DNA from 4 places in the Pseudomonas salicis genome. Region 1 is predicted to be linked to each of the others. Evidence: predicted binding sites of a transcription regulator. Region 1 holds the regulator's gene; each other region holds the start of a gene.

Region 1 (3,584 bases):
AAGCCGATGACGCCCAACTGGACGACAAGCAAGGCATCGCCACCTACACCGGTAACGTGATCATCACCCAGGGTTCGATGAAGGTTACCGGCAACAAGGTGACCATGACTCGCACCCCTGCTGGTGATATCGATGTCGTGACCTCTGTCGGCAACCTTGCGTATTTCGAGCAACTGCAGACCGCCGGCGACCCGAAACCCGTGCAGGGCTGGGGCGTGACGATCCAGTACCATGCGCCGCAAAACCGCATCGTATTGATCGACAAGGCCAAGGTAGTCGACAAGGACAACAACGTGACTCAGGGCGAGAAGATCGTCTATGACACGGTGAGAAAACTTGCCAGCGCTGGCCGCGCCACCGGCAGTAAGGTGACCGAAGCGCGTCCTCGCGTCGACATGGTGATCCAGCCGAAAAAGAAAACCGACCAGCAGAAGGCCCCTTAATGGCAACGCTGAAAGCCCAACACTTGGCCAAGGCTTACAAAAGCCGCCAAGTCGTACGTGACGTCAGCCTGTCCATCGACAGCGGCCAGATCGTCGGTCTCCTGGGCCCTAACGGCGCAGGCAAGACAACGTGCTTCTACATGATCGTCGGCCTGGTTCAGGCCGATCAGGGCCGCGTGCTGATCGACGACCAGGACGTGAGCCACCAGCCGATGCATGGCCGTGCTCGCGCCGGTATCGGCTATCTGCCGCAGGAAGCGTCGATCTTCCGCAAGCTGTCGGTGTCGGACAACATCATGGCGATCCTCGAGACCCGCAAGGAGCTCGATCGCGCAGGACGCCGCAAAGAGCTGGAAAGCTTGCTGCAGGAGTTCCATATCACACACATCCGCGACAACCTCGGGATGAGCCTGTCCGGTGGTGAACGCCGCCGAGTGGAAATCGCACGCGCACTGGCAACGTCGCCGAAATTCATTCTGCTGGACGAACCCTTCGCGGGCGTCGACCCCATCTCCGTGGGCGATATCAAGCAGATCATCTACCATCTCAAAGCGAAGGGTATCGGCGTTCTGATCACCGACCACAACGTCCGTGAGACACTCGACATCTGCGAAACGGCTTACATCGTCAACGATGGGCAACTGATTGCAGAAGGCGATTCCGAAACCATCCTGGCCAACCAGTTGGTCAAGGAAGTGTATCTCGGTCACGAGTTCCGCCTGTAAACCACGCAATGGCAAGGGGTTGGTCGGCGAACGCAGCATACGCCTCATCACCAACCTCGCATAAATTGTCATTACACCCTAGGCAAACACTCCGGGTTCAGGCATATAATTTGCTTAAGTTGGCGCCTCGGCGCCCCTAGTAGTGGATGGCGCGCATGTGCGCCGGCGAATAAGGTGTTAAGCCCCTGCCATGAAACCTTCGCTAGTCTTGAGAATGGGCCAGCAGCTGACGATGACACCGCAGCTGCAACAGGCCATCCGCTTACTCCAACTGTCGACGCTGGATCTCCAACAGGAAATTCAGGAGGCACTGGAGTCCAATCCGATGCTGGAGCGCCAGGAAGAAGGCGACGACTTCGATAATGCCGACCCCATGGCCGACAATATCGAGCAAAAGCCCAACCCTGACGTACAGGAACCGACCTACCAGGAATCCGCACCCACCGTCGACAATCTCGAAGACGGCGAATGGAGCGAAAGCGAGCGTATCCCCAACGAACTGCCCGTCGATACGGCCTGGGAAGACGTCTACCAGACCAGCGCCAGCAGCCTGCCCAGCAATGACGATGACGAGTGGGATTTCACCACACGCACGTCGGCGGGCGAGAGCTTGCAAAGCCATCTGCTTTGGCAACTGAACCTGGCGCCGATGTCGGATACCGATCGTTTGATCGCCGTCACGCTGATCGACTGCATCAACAATCAGGGTTACCTCGACGAATCCCTGGAAGAGCTGCTGGACGCCTTCGACCCGGAACTCGACATCGAGCTGGACGAAATCGAAGCCGTGCTGCATCGCATTCAGCAATTCGAGCCGGCTGGCGTCGGCGCCCGCACGCTTGGCGAGTGCTTGTTGCTGCAACTGCGCCAGCTTCCGGCCAAGACCAAATGGCTGGCGGAAGCCCAGCGACTGGTCGGCGATTACATCGACCTGCTCGGCAGCCGTGACTACGCTCAACTGATGCGGCGCATGAAGATCAAGGAAGATGATCTGCGCCAGGTCATCGAACTGGTCCAGAGCCTCAACCCACGCCCTGGCTCGCAGATCGAATCCACCGAAGCCGAATACGTAGTGCCGGACGTCATCGTGCGTAAGCACAATGAGCGCTGGCTGGTCGAGCTCAATCAGGAAGCCGTTCCCCGCCTTCGGGTGAATCCGCAATACGCCGGTTTCGTGCGCCGCGCGGACACAAGCGCCGACAACACCTTCATGCGCAACCAGTTGCAAGAAGCCCGCTGGTTCATCAAAAGCCTGCAAAGCCGTAACGAAACCCTGATGAAAGTGGCGACCCAAATCGTCGAGCATCAGCGGGGCTTTCTGGAGTATGGCGACGAGGCGATGAAGCCGTTGGTGCTGCACGACATCGCTGAGGCGGTGGGCATGCACGAATCGACGATTTCCCGTGTCACCACGCAGAAATTCATGCATACACCCCGTGGTATCTACGAACTGAAGTATTTCTTTTCCAGCCACGTCAGCACCTCCGAAGGCGGCGAATGCTCGTCCACTGCCATTCGCGCAATCATCAAAAAACTGGTTGCCGCGGAAAATCAGAAAAAGCCGTTGAGTGACAGCAAGATCGCTGGTTTACTGGAGGCACAAGGCATTCAAGTGGCCCGTCGCACAGTCGCCAAGTACCGCGAGTCCTTAGGAATCGCGCCGTCCAGCGAACGCAAGCGACTGATGTAAAGGTCACAAGCCACAGCGTTCCAGTGGCAGGCAACTCAGCCTGCCTCTTAATGCACTGGCAACGAAGGAGAAGCTGTATGCAAGTCAACATCAGTGGACACCAACTGGAAGTGACCAAGCCCCTGCGCGAATACATCGAGCTGAAGCTGAAAAAGCTCGAAGGGCATTTTGACAAGATTACGAACGTGCAGGTGACGATGGCCGTCGAGAAGCTCAAACAGAAGATCGAGGCCACCCTGCATATCCACGGTGGAGAGGTCGTTGCCAATGCCGAACATGATGACATGTACGCGGCGATCGACCTGCTCACTGACAAGCTCGACAGACAATTGCTCAAGCATAAGGAAAAGCAGCAAAGCATCCTCAAAGGTGCGGCAGCTCGCTGACACTCCCCATCCATGATCCGACTTGAAAATATCCTGACCCCTGGCCGGTCCCTCGTGAACGTGCCAGGCGGCAGTAAAAAAGCCGTTCTCGAAGAGATTGCCAAACTGATCGGGCAACAAGTGCCCGAATTCGACTGGCAAACCGTCTACGAAAGCCTTATCGCCCGTGAAAAACTCGGTTCCACCGGGTTTGGCAACGGCATCGCGATCCCCCATTGCCGCCTGAAAGGCTGCGCGGCGCCTGTGAGCGCGGTGCTGCACCTGGAACGCCCGGTGGATTTCGACGCCATCGACGGCGCGCCTGTGGATCTGCTGTTCGTGCTGCTCGTCCCGGAAGCGG
Region 2 (3,584 bases), on a different contig from region 1:
GCTGTCCGCTGCCGCGTTGGCAGACGGCCCGCGCAGTTCAAGCATTTCATAGCGGGCATCGAGCATGCGCAGGGTGTTGTCGGCGCGTTCGATGAAGGTGCCCAGCCGAATGAAACGGAACGCGTCGTTACGCATGATGGTGCCGTAGGTCGCCCCACGGAACAGGTGCGAACGCTCCTTGACCCACTCGCAGAACCGGCTCATGCCATATCGGCTCAGGCCCTGTTCGGCGATGCCGCGAATTTCCAGGTATGTCGAGTTGATGTTTTCCCACATGTCCGCGGTAATACGCCCACGTACCGCATGGGCACTGGCCCGCGCCGCCGCCAGACAGCTGAAAATGCTGGCGGGATTCTCGGCGTCCAGCGCGAAGAAATGCAGCAGGCGCTCGGCATGAAGATCGCCGTGGCGCTCGCGGTAATCGTCCAGGGTTCCGGTGATCAGCAGCGGCATGGCGAGTTCATTGAGGCCATCCCCGCGTCCGTCCTGAGGCATCAGCGACAGCGAGTAACTGACGTCCAGCATCCGTGCGAGGTTTTCCGCCCGCTCCAGGTACCGCGACATCCAATATAAATCCGAGGCAGTTCTACTTAGCATTGGCAGGCATCCTTAATCCTCGACCACCCAAGTGTCCTTGGTTCCGCCACCCTGCGACGAGTTGACCACCAAAGACCCTTCGCGCAACGCAACGCGGGTCAGTCCACCGGGAACCACGCGGGTTTCGCGGCCAGACAACACGAAGGGGCGCAGGTCGATGTGTCGCGGGGCGATGCCGTTCTCGACGAAGGTCGGACAGGTCGACAGGGACAAGGTAGGTTGAGCGATGTACGCGTGAGGCTTGGCTTTCAGACGGGCACGAAACGACTCGATTTCCGCCGCCGTCGCCGCCGGACCGACCAGCATCCCGTAGCCACCGGAGCCCTGGGTTTCCTTGACCACCAGATCGCCAAGATTGGCCAGCACGTGGGACAGCTCTTCCGGTTTGCGGCATTGCCAGGTCGGCACGTTTTTCAGAATCGGCTCTTCGTCGAGGTAGAAGCGGATCATGTCGGTCACGAACGGGTACACCGATTTGTCGTCGGCGACCCCGGTGCCAATGGCGTTGGCCAGCACCACATTGCCCGAGCGATAGGCCGACAGCAGGCCCGGCACGCCGAGCATCGAATCCGGGTTGAACGCCAGCGGATCGAGGAAGGCGTCGTCGAGCCGACGGTAGATCACGTCCACCGCTTTCGGGCCGTCCGTGGTGCGCATGAACACGCGGTCGTCGCGCACGAACAGGTCAGCGCCTTCTACCAGTTCCACGCCCATTTCCCGCGCCAGGAACGCATGTTCAAAGAACGCGCTGTTGAACCGGCCCGGCGTCAGCACGACCACACTGGGGTTATCCAGCGGGCTGGAGCTTTTCAGCGTATCGAGCAACAGGTTCGGGTAGTGATCGACCGGCGCGATGCGTTGCGCGGCGAACAATTCGGGGAACAGGCGCATCATCATCTTGCGGTCTTCGAGCATGTAGCTCACGCCGCTTGGGGTGCGCAAGTTGTCTTCGAGGACGTAATAGGTGCCGTCGCCATCGCGCACCAGGTCAACCCCGGAGATGTGCGAATAGAGATCGCGGTGCAGGTTCAGGCCTTGCATTGCCAACTGGTACTGCTCGTTGGCCAGCACCTGCTCGGCGGGGATGATCCCGGCCTTGATAATGCGTTGGTCGTGATAAAGGTCGGCGAGGAACATGTTCAGCGCCTTGACGCGCTGGATGCAGCCGCGCTCGACCACGCGCCATTCACTGGCGGGGATGCTGCGAGGAATCGTATCGAAGGGGATCAGACGTTCGGTCCCCTGCTCGTCACCGTACAACGTGAAGGTAATCCCGGCGCGATGAAACAAAAGATCGGCCTCACGCCGACGCTGAGCGAGCAACTCAGGTGGCGCTTCACCCAGCCAGCGGGCGAATTCCCGATAATGCGGACGGACAGAACCGTCGGCATCGTACATCTCATCATAAAAGGTGCGGATCATGCCGTACTCCTTGTCACCATGGACACTAAGGCCTTCGCAAGGCCCGTGCCATCGGCATAAACGCTCTAAAATCAATGAGTTGAATAAAACAGCGAAAGCCTTCGCACCATTCCTGTGCAAGAAGCGCTCTAACCCATTCCCCTACGCTTCAAAGAGAAGCGTCCTGCTGCAGAAAAACCTATTGGAAGCATAGTCAGAGTTGATTTCCCGGCCTGACTTTGTTCGCGAATAATCGCGCCATTCACGCAGACAACCTCGCTGCAGACTGCATCGGCGAGTGTTGGCGTGACAGGATTGCTTACCGATATTCCCTTTATGCCGCTCCTATCCGAGCGGCTTTTTTTTGCCCTGTTTTTGATGTTCTGCGAATCAATGTCGTGCTTGATACTTTGGCGAACTTGAACCTGTAGGAGCGAATTCATTCGCGATTGGTAGGTACAGCCACCACTTCTCCATTGCCCGAACCCCTTTTTTCGCGAATGAATTCGCTCCCTCAATGGATCATCACAAAGCTTGAGGCCAGGCACCGCTCTAATGAAGCCGCTTGATCTCCTGCTTCACACCCCAGCCCTCGACCTCGCCATCCAGCCCTAAAATGGCAGTCTGGAAATCCTGCTCGAAGTCGCCGATGCCGTCGTAGGTGGCGTACATCAATTTGCTCAATTGCAGGTGCCACGCTCCGTCCTCACGGGCGTTGACTTGGGTATTGAGGGATTCACCGCGAAACTTTTCCGCCGCCTGACGCGCCCGCTCCTCGTCCGGGAAGACTGCGTAGAACTCGATAGGATGGATACGTGCGAAGTCGAAACCGCCTTCTTTCATGCGGCGCAGTACGTGACTGCTGATGTCTTCTTGATAGGTCGTGCTCATGAAACGTCCTCCTATGCAACGATAGATAGAGTTTCAACCATCCCGAAATGCCCCTTAAGGGGCATCAAGCAACGGATCATCCGTCACCTGGGATTCAAGCATGTCGCTGACAAGGCCGGTGCCGCTGTTACAAATCAGGCATCCGTACGCGAACTGGCGCGGTTGGATGCTTCACCGGCCTCAATCGCAGACTACGCCCATTTCTGGCGCGTTGCCAATTGGCAACCGTTGGAGATTGCACAGGTTTTTTCAGGACGCCTCCACGATGGAGATGATCTGCACCGCATTCTGCTCCTTCAGAATTTCAGCCGTGGGCGCCTTTGATCGACCGTCCAGATCGTTCAGATCAAGCTCATTGACGACCGGGAACAGAATCGGGCGCAGGTGCTGCGCAGCTTCCTCCTCACTGGGACGGTGTTCCAGTTCAAGATTGTGGCTCTGCTGCACCCCATCTTTATCCTGAAACGAAATAGTCCAGACTTTCATCAATGTCTCCTCAGTCAGGCCGCACGTCGGCCTACCGAAATCGGACTGCGCGTTTTTAGCATTCGTTCAACGTTTTTTGCCTTGGCGCAACGGGACTTACGCGCAAAAAAAAGAGGCCAGACAGGCCTCTTTTTTCATGCAGGACGCGGCTTACGGCTTGGCGTCTTTCACACCGGCCGTGTTGTCCAACAGGCTCTTGGTCGCGGTCT
Region 3 (3,584 bases), on a different contig from region 1:
AGTCGGCTCTAGATTCCGATTTGTTGAACTTTGGTCAAGGCAATGTTGGTGCCGTTGGCCAGATTGAGAGTCAGCGGGCTGCCTGCCGTGCCCATGGTCACGCTGTTGACGGTCGCGGGCAGATAGGTGGTCAGACCGGTGTTCTTGCCATCCAGCGAACCGGTCGCCTCGAAGCTGAAGTTGCCGGAAGGCACGGTTTCGCCCGCGTCGTTCTTGCCGTCCCACGTGAAGTTGGTGGTGCCGGCCTTCTGCTCGCCCAGATCCAGGGTGCGCACGACGGTGCCGGTGCTGTCCTTGATCTTGACGGAGGTGAGGGTACTGGTCGAAGGCAACACCGCCTGACCGGTCATGCCTTTGGTGGTGTCGACGGAGGTCGAGGTGCCGTCGATGATCACCGAGCGACCCACAAGAGAAGACGCCTGCAACGCTTGCGACGACTGATACATGCCACCGATGGCATCGACGGAGGTGCTCAGGTTTTGCAGGCTTTCCACGCTGCTGAACTGCGCCAACTGAGCCACGAACTGGCTGTTGTCCTGCGGGTCCAGCGGGTTCTGGTTCTGCAGTTGCGTCACCAGCAGTTTCAGAAAGGAATCCTTGCCGAGGGTGCTCGCCCCGGTGGAAGAGTCGCCAACCTTGCCCGAGGTCGCCGTCTGCAGCGACTTGAGGTAGTCGCTCGATGTGTCGTTATTTACAGCCGTCATGGCGTTCGCCCCTTATCACTGACCGAGGGTCAGGACTTTTTGCATCATTGTTTTTGCGGTGTTCATGACTTCCGCGTTGGTCTGGAACGAACGGCTGGCCGAGATCATGTCTGCCATCTCGTTGACGACGTTGACGTTCGGGTAATACACGTAACCGTTCTTGTCAGCAGCAGGATGGTTGGGCTCGTAACGCGCTTCCAGGTTGGACGCGTCTTCGACGATGCCGGAAACCTGCACGCCGGTGCCCGCCTGGCCCTGGTCTTCGAACAACGAAGCGCTGCCTCCCGACTCCTGCCCCTGAAACACGGTGGCAAACACCGGGTGACGGGCACGGTAGGTCTTGTCCATGCTGGACGAGACGGTTTCGGCGTTGGCGATGTTACTGGCCACGGTGTTCAGGCGAGTGTTCTGGGCACTCATGCCGCTACCGGCAATATTGAAAACACTGGATAGAGACATGAATTACTCTCCGCGCAGGGCTGAAACCAGCCCTTTGAACTTGCTGTTGAGCAGCGTGAAGCTGGCCTGGAAGCCAATGGCGTTTTCCGCGTAATTGGCGTTCTCGACCTGAGTGTCGACGGTGTTCTGGTCAAGCGACGGCTGCGACGGCGTGCGGTACAGCAGGCTCGCTTCGCCGGCGTCCATACCACTGGCTTCGATGTGGTGGCTGTTCGTGGTGTTCAAGGCGAACGTGCCGTTCTTGGCCTTGTCACTCTCAGCCGCCAGCACCTTGGAAAAATCCAGGTCGCGCGCCTTGTAGTTAGGCGTGTCGGCGTTGGTGATGTTGTTGGCCAGCACTTCGGCACGTTGGGCGCGGAAGTTCAGCGCTTTCTCGTGAATGCCCAGTGCGTTTTCGAAGCTGATGCTCATGTCGGGAACCTTTATCGGTTGACCAGATGTTCGTGACAGAGAGATAGCAAGCGGCGTGCCACTTTCCAAAACACCCGTATTCACGGGGTTTCAAAGGACTTGCACCGTGGCAATGCCAGAAAAGCGGCAAGTGATTTCCGCTGTCGGGGAGGAAAGCGGCAAGGGGGGTGTCGTTTTTTTGCCGGTGGGGCGCCGCACAAGTTCGACTGTGGGAGCGAATTCATTCGCGAAAGGCCCGCACAGGCGACACATCTCTGTCGCCCTTCAATCTTTCGCGAATGAATTCGCTCCCACAGGGGAATGGCGACAGGCCCAGAAAAAGAAAAACCCCGCCGAAGCAGGGTTTCAAGACCATCACCCAACCCACCATCACTTGGCCTGGTAAATGATCCCCGGGCTGCACTGCACCATCTGGTAATGATCCGGCAAACCGTTCAATGCCTCCGACGCCCCGAGGAACAGATACCCGCCCGGCTTCAGCGTCGCATGAATGCGCAGCAGGATGTCTTTCTTCACCTCGGCGGAAAAGTAGATCAACACGTTCCGGCAAAACACGATGTCGAACTTGCCCAGCGCCGCATAGCTGTCCAGCAGGTTGAACGAACGGAACTCGACCCGGCTCTTGATCGGCGTCTTGACGGTCCAGCGGCCGGGGGTTTTCTGATCGAAATAGCGTTGCAGGCGATCGGGCGAGAGCCCACGGCCAATCGCCAGGCTGTCGTACTCACCCGTCTTGCAATTGTTCAACATGCTGCCCGACAGGTCCGTCGCGACGATTTGCGCACCGGCCTTCAACTGCCCCGGATTGCTGCGCTCGAACTCATCGATCGACATCGACAACGAATACGGCTCCTGCCCCGACGAACAGGCCGCTGACCAGATGCGTGGACGCAAGCCAGGGCTGGCCTTGATCTGCTCCGGCAAGACCTTGCTCTTGAGCACCTCGAACGGATAGGTGTCGCGAAACCACAACGTTTCGTTGGTGGTCATCGCGTCCACCACCTGCTCACGCAAACCGCTGCGGGGCTGGCTCTGGATACGCTGAATCAACTCACCCAGCGACTTGATGCCCTGCTGCTCCATCAGCTTGTTCAGGCGGCTGGACACCAGATACTGCTTATTTTCACCCAGCAAAATGCCACAGGCTTTTTCCAGGAAGACCCGGAACTGTTCAAAATCCAAATTACCTGTAGACATGCCGCCTCTCAAATCATGTGAACAGCCAGGAGGGAACGCCCCTCCTCAACTGATATCTGCCGCCTTGATACGCTCTACCACTCTAGCTGCCAGATCGTCCGGCCGGAACTTGGCCAGGAAATCATCGGCGCCCACCTTCTTCACCATCGCCTGGTTGAAGACGCCAGACAGCGAAGTATGCAAGATGATGTGCAGCTTCTGCATGCGCGGATCGTTGCGTATCTCGGCAGTCAAGGTGTAGCCGTCCATCTCCGGCATTTCAATGTCGGAGATCATCATCAGAAATTCTTCTTCGGGCTTCTTGCCCTCGTTCACCAGGTTGCGCAGGAACTCCAGCGCCTGGCGACCGTCGTTCAACGCTGTGACTTCAACGCCAACGGTCTGCAGGCAACGCGTGACCTGCTTGCGCGCCACCGATGAGTCATCGACCGTCAGCACTCGCAGGGAAATGGCCTTGTGCTGGACTTCCGCACTGACCACACCCGCCGAAATGTTTTCCGACACGGGCGCCACTTCGGCGAGGATTTTCTCCACGTCGATGATTTCCACCAACTGGTTGTCCAGACGCGTCACGGCCGTGAGGTAGTGATCGCGACCGGTGCCCTTGGGTGGCGGATGAATGTCTTCCCAGTTCATGTTCACGATGCGTTCGACCGAATGCACCAGGAAGCCCTGAATCTTGGTGTTGTATTCGGTAATGATGACGAACGCATTGTCAACGCTGCCCAACGGGGCCGCACCCGTTGCCATTGCCAGATCGAGGATCGGAATGGTCCCGCCACGAATATTTGCCACTCCGCGCACAATCGGACT
Region 4 (3,584 bases), on a different contig from region 1:
TTCAGCGGGGTTAATCAAATTTGAGTCAGCAACCTTTAGTGGCTGTCCTTGAGGATGCTTTTTCGAAACCGCGCTTTGCGCGGTACTCGCTCAATCCTCTTGGCGCGGAAGCTTCCTCTGCGTACATGCACAATCTGCTGCTTGCTGAGTCGATCATGCCGTGTCTGCATGTCTTGGAGATGGCATTGCGCAACGCCATCCATCGCCAGCTGACATCCAAATACGGACGGCCAGACTGGTGGGAAAGCGTCGGCACATTCAACGTGGATGATCAGAAAGTCATCGGCGCCGCAAAGCGCAAGATCGCATCCAAGTCGCACGTCATCACGCCTGATCGGCTGGTTTCGGAACTGAGTTTCGGGTTTTGGACGTCGCTCTTCAACGCCAGGCATGAGACGGAGCTGTGGAAAGCGCTTCGCCTGGCATTTCCTCGGTGTCCCAAGCATCTCAGGCGGAGAAATGAGGTTTCCAGAGCGTTGACCGTTGCCCGAAATCTTCGCAACCGGGCGGCGCACCATGATGCGCTTCTTTGGCTGCAACCCTCGATGTTGAGCGCTTACCACGTGTGCATCGAGATGGTGGGCTGGTTGGCGCCTCATCTCAAGCTGTGGCTCGCGGCATTCGACCGGTTTCCTCAAGCCTGGCGAGCGTGGATGGCGTGCTCCAATGACAACACTGCGGCCGAATGTACGGTTCCTTCGGCACCCGTCACAGCGTCGTGATTGGCTTGAACATCGGAGATGATCGGTAGCGACGCTAAAAACGCAGGCACAAAAAAGACCTCCCGAAGGAGGCCTCTTTTTTCAAGCCGCTGTCGCGACCCTCCGGGATCAGACGCTGTAGTACAGGTCGTATTCCAGTGGGTGTACGAAAGTGCGTACTTTGATTTCTTCTTCCGATTTCAGGTGGATGTACGCGTCGATGAAGTCATCGCTGAATACGCCGCCTTTGGTCAGGAACGCACGACCTTTGTCCAGCTCTTCCAGGGCTTCTTTCAGGCTGCCGCACACTTGTGGGATCTCTGCAGCCTCTTCAGGTGGCAGGTCATACAGGTTTTTGTCAGCTGCGTCGCCAGGGTGAATCTTGTTCTGGATACCGTCCAGACCGGCCATCAGCAAAGCTGCGAAGGCCAGGTACGGGTTGGCTGCCGGGTCCGGGAAACGTGCTTCGATACGACGGCCACGTGGGCTGGAGACGTAAGGAATACGGATCGAAGCGGAGCGGTTACGGGCCGAGTAGGCCAGCATGACTGGCGCTTCGAAGCCTGGGACCAGACGCTTGTACGAGTTGGTCGCCGGGTTGGTGAAGCCGTTCAGGGCCTTACCGTGCTTGATGATACCGCCGATGAAGAACAGCGCTGTTTCGGACAGGCCGGCATAGCCTTCGCCTGCGAAGGTGTTCTTGCCATCTTTGGCGATGGACATGTGGACGTGCATGCCCGAACCGTTGTCGCCGTACAGAGGCTTCGGCATGAAGGTCGCGGTGCGGCCGTAGGCGTCAGCAACGTTGTGGACAACGTATTTCAGGGTCTGGACTTCGTCAGCCTTTTTAACCAGCGTGTTGAATTTCACGCCGATTTCGTTCTGACCCGCAGTGGCCACTTCGTGGTGGTGCACTTCAACGATCTGGCCCATTTCTTCCAGAGCGTTGCACATTGCGGTACGGATTTCGTGGTCGTGGTCGACCGGTGGCACTGGGAAGTAGCCGCCTTTGACGCCTGGACGGTGGCCTTTGTTGCCGCCTTCTACGTCCTGGTCGGTCATCCACGAACCTTGTTCGGAGAAGATTTTGAACATGGAGCCGGAGATGTCGGACTTGAACTTGACCGAATCAAAGATGAAGAATTCTGGCTCTGGACCGACGAATACAGTGTCACCGATACCGGTGGACTTCAGGTATTCCTCAGCGCGGTGAGCGATGGCGCGCGGGTCGCGATCGTAGCCTTGCATGGTCGAAGGTTCGATGATGTCGCAAACCAGGATCAGGGTCGGCTCTTCGGTGAACGGGTCCAGGACGGCGGTTTCGTCGTCTGGCAGCAGGATCATGTCGGAAGCTTCGATGCCTTTCCAGCCTTCGATGGAGGAACCGTCGAACATCTTGCCGACTTCGAAGAAGTCATCATCCAGTGCGTCACGCGCTGGCATGGTGACGTGCTGCTGCTTGCCTTTGGTGTCAGTGAAGCGCAGATCAATCCATTTAACGTCATGATCTTTGATGAGTTGAACCGACTTCGACATGTTGTCCTCCGGGGTGGATTAGGGCCGGGTAGTTGTTAGCCCCTAAATATGGGTGATGCCGGGCGCGATAGTCGGCCAAGGCAACCTGCCTCACAAGGGAGCAATTTGCATGCCAGTGCCCCGTGTTGGGTTTTCATCGGAAAATGCCGGATTTTGGCGCGTTAAACGTCGCATTTGTGAAAAACAGCGCACCCTTATGGTGCTCTAGGATTGTATACAGTCCTATTTTGGTGCGCTGATGATCGGCTATACGATAACTGGTTAAACCTTGAGCAATTTCCGCTATAATCCGCGCCCCCCTTTTTCGACCGGCTCCTTGCGCGCTGTTTTCATGAAACTAATCGTTAAAGTTTTCCCGGAAATCACCATCAAAAGCCGGCCTGTGCGTAAGCGCTTCATCAAGCAGCTGGCCAAGAACATCCGTACCGTGCTCCGTGATCTGGACCCGGCGCTGGTGGTGGATGGCGTGTGGGACAACCTTGAGGTCGAAACCAAGGTCGAAGATGCGAAAGTCTTGCAGGAAATGACCGAGCGCCTAAGCTGCATGCCGGGCATCGCACATTTCCTGCAGGTCGATCAGTACCCGCTGGGCGACATGGATGACATCTACGAGAAGTGCAAACTGCACTTCGGTGACGCCTTGCCCGGCAAGATTTTTTCGGTGCGCTGCAAGCGCGCCGGTCACCATGACTTCAGTTCGATGGACGTCGAGAAGTACGTCGGCAGCAAGCTGCGTCGTGAATGTAATGCCGCCGGTATCTCGCTCAAGGCGCCCGAGGTCGAGGTCCGGATCGAGATTCGTGATCAGCGCCTGTTCGTGATCCACAGCCAGCACGACAGCATCGGCGGTTATCCGCTGGGCTCGCTTGAACAAACGCTGGTGCTGATGTCCGGTGGTTTCGATTCCACCGTGGCGGCCTACCAGATCATGCGTCGCGGCTTGATGAGCCATTTCTGCTTCTTCAATCTCGGCGGCAGGGCGCACGAGCTGGGCGTGATGGAAGTCGCGCACTTCCTCTGGAAGAAGTACGGCAGCTCGCAGCGGGTGCTGTTCGTCAGCGTACCGTTCGAGGAAGTTCTGGGAGAAATTCTCGGAAAAGTCGATAACAGTCATATGGGCGTAGTATTGAAGCGTATGATGTTGCGCGCTGCGACCAACATTGCCGACAGGCTGGAAATCGACGCGCTGGTGACCGGCGAAGCGATTTCCCAGGTGTCCAGCCAGACGCTGCCCAACCTGTCGGTCATCGATTGCGTGACGGAAAAGCTGGTCTTGCGCCCGCTGATCGCCAGTCACAAGCAGGACATCATCGACCAGGCCGATCAGATCGGCACCGGCGATTTTGC

What was found. Region 1 encodes sigma-54, which starts transcription at its own class of promoters, with help from an activator protein. Its sites were predicted from a motif close to ANTGGCATNNANNTTGCTNT; they were not measured.
Region 2: ACWKWE_RS12070 (circularly permuted type 2 ATP-grasp protein) is a predicted target of sigma-54. The motif match lies at 2,053-2,072, and genes of this name have one in related genera.
Region 3: flgB (flagellar basal body rod protein FlgB) is a predicted target of sigma-54. The motif match lies at 1,618-1,637, and genes of this name have one in related genera.
Region 4: glnA (glutamate--ammonia ligase) is a predicted target of sigma-54. The motif match lies at 2,335-2,354, and genes of this name have one in related genera.

Annotation. Positions count from the first base shown of each region.
Region 1 is NZ_JBSKHU010000002.1:727,163-730,746, forward strand. Features, by position in the region: gene lptA (lipopolysaccharide transport periplasmic protein LptA) at 1-443, shown strand, start outside; gene lptB (LPS export ABC transporter ATP-binding protein) at 443-1,168, shown strand; gene ACWKWE_RS09550 (RNA polymerase factor sigma-54) at 1,359-2,858, shown strand; gene hpf (ribosome hibernation-promoting factor, HPF/YfiA family) at 2,936-3,244, shown strand; gene ptsN (PTS IIA-like nitrogen regulatory protein PtsN) at 3,257-3,584, shown strand, end outside.
Region 2 is NZ_JBSKHU010000003.1:294,312-297,895, reverse strand. Features, by position in the region: gene ACWKWE_RS12075 (alpha-E domain-containing protein) at 1-597, opposite strand, end outside; gene ACWKWE_RS12070 (circularly permuted type 2 ATP-grasp protein) at 610-2,019, opposite strand; gene ACWKWE_RS12065 (ribonuclease E inhibitor RraB) at 2,551-2,889, opposite strand; gene ACWKWE_RS12060 (hypothetical protein) at 3,139-3,375, opposite strand; gene ACWKWE_RS12055 (LTA synthase family protein) at 3,526-3,584, opposite strand, start outside.
Region 3 is NZ_JBSKHU010000008.1:19,240-22,823, reverse strand. Features, by position in the region: gene flgD (flagellar hook assembly protein FlgD) at 9-704, opposite strand; gene flgC (flagellar basal body rod protein FlgC) at 720-1,163, opposite strand; gene flgB (flagellar basal body rod protein FlgB) at 1,167-1,574, opposite strand; gene cheR (protein-glutamate O-methyltransferase CheR) at 1,944-2,771, opposite strand; gene ACWKWE_RS25845 (chemotaxis protein CheV) at 2,817-3,584, opposite strand, start outside.
Region 4 is NZ_JBSKHU010000007.1:121,884-125,467, forward strand. Features, by position in the region: gene ACWKWE_RS24470 (hypothetical protein) at 21-722, shown strand; gene glnA (glutamate--ammonia ligase) at 831-2,237, opposite strand; gene thiI (tRNA uracil 4-sulfurtransferase ThiI) at 2,569-3,584, shown strand, end outside.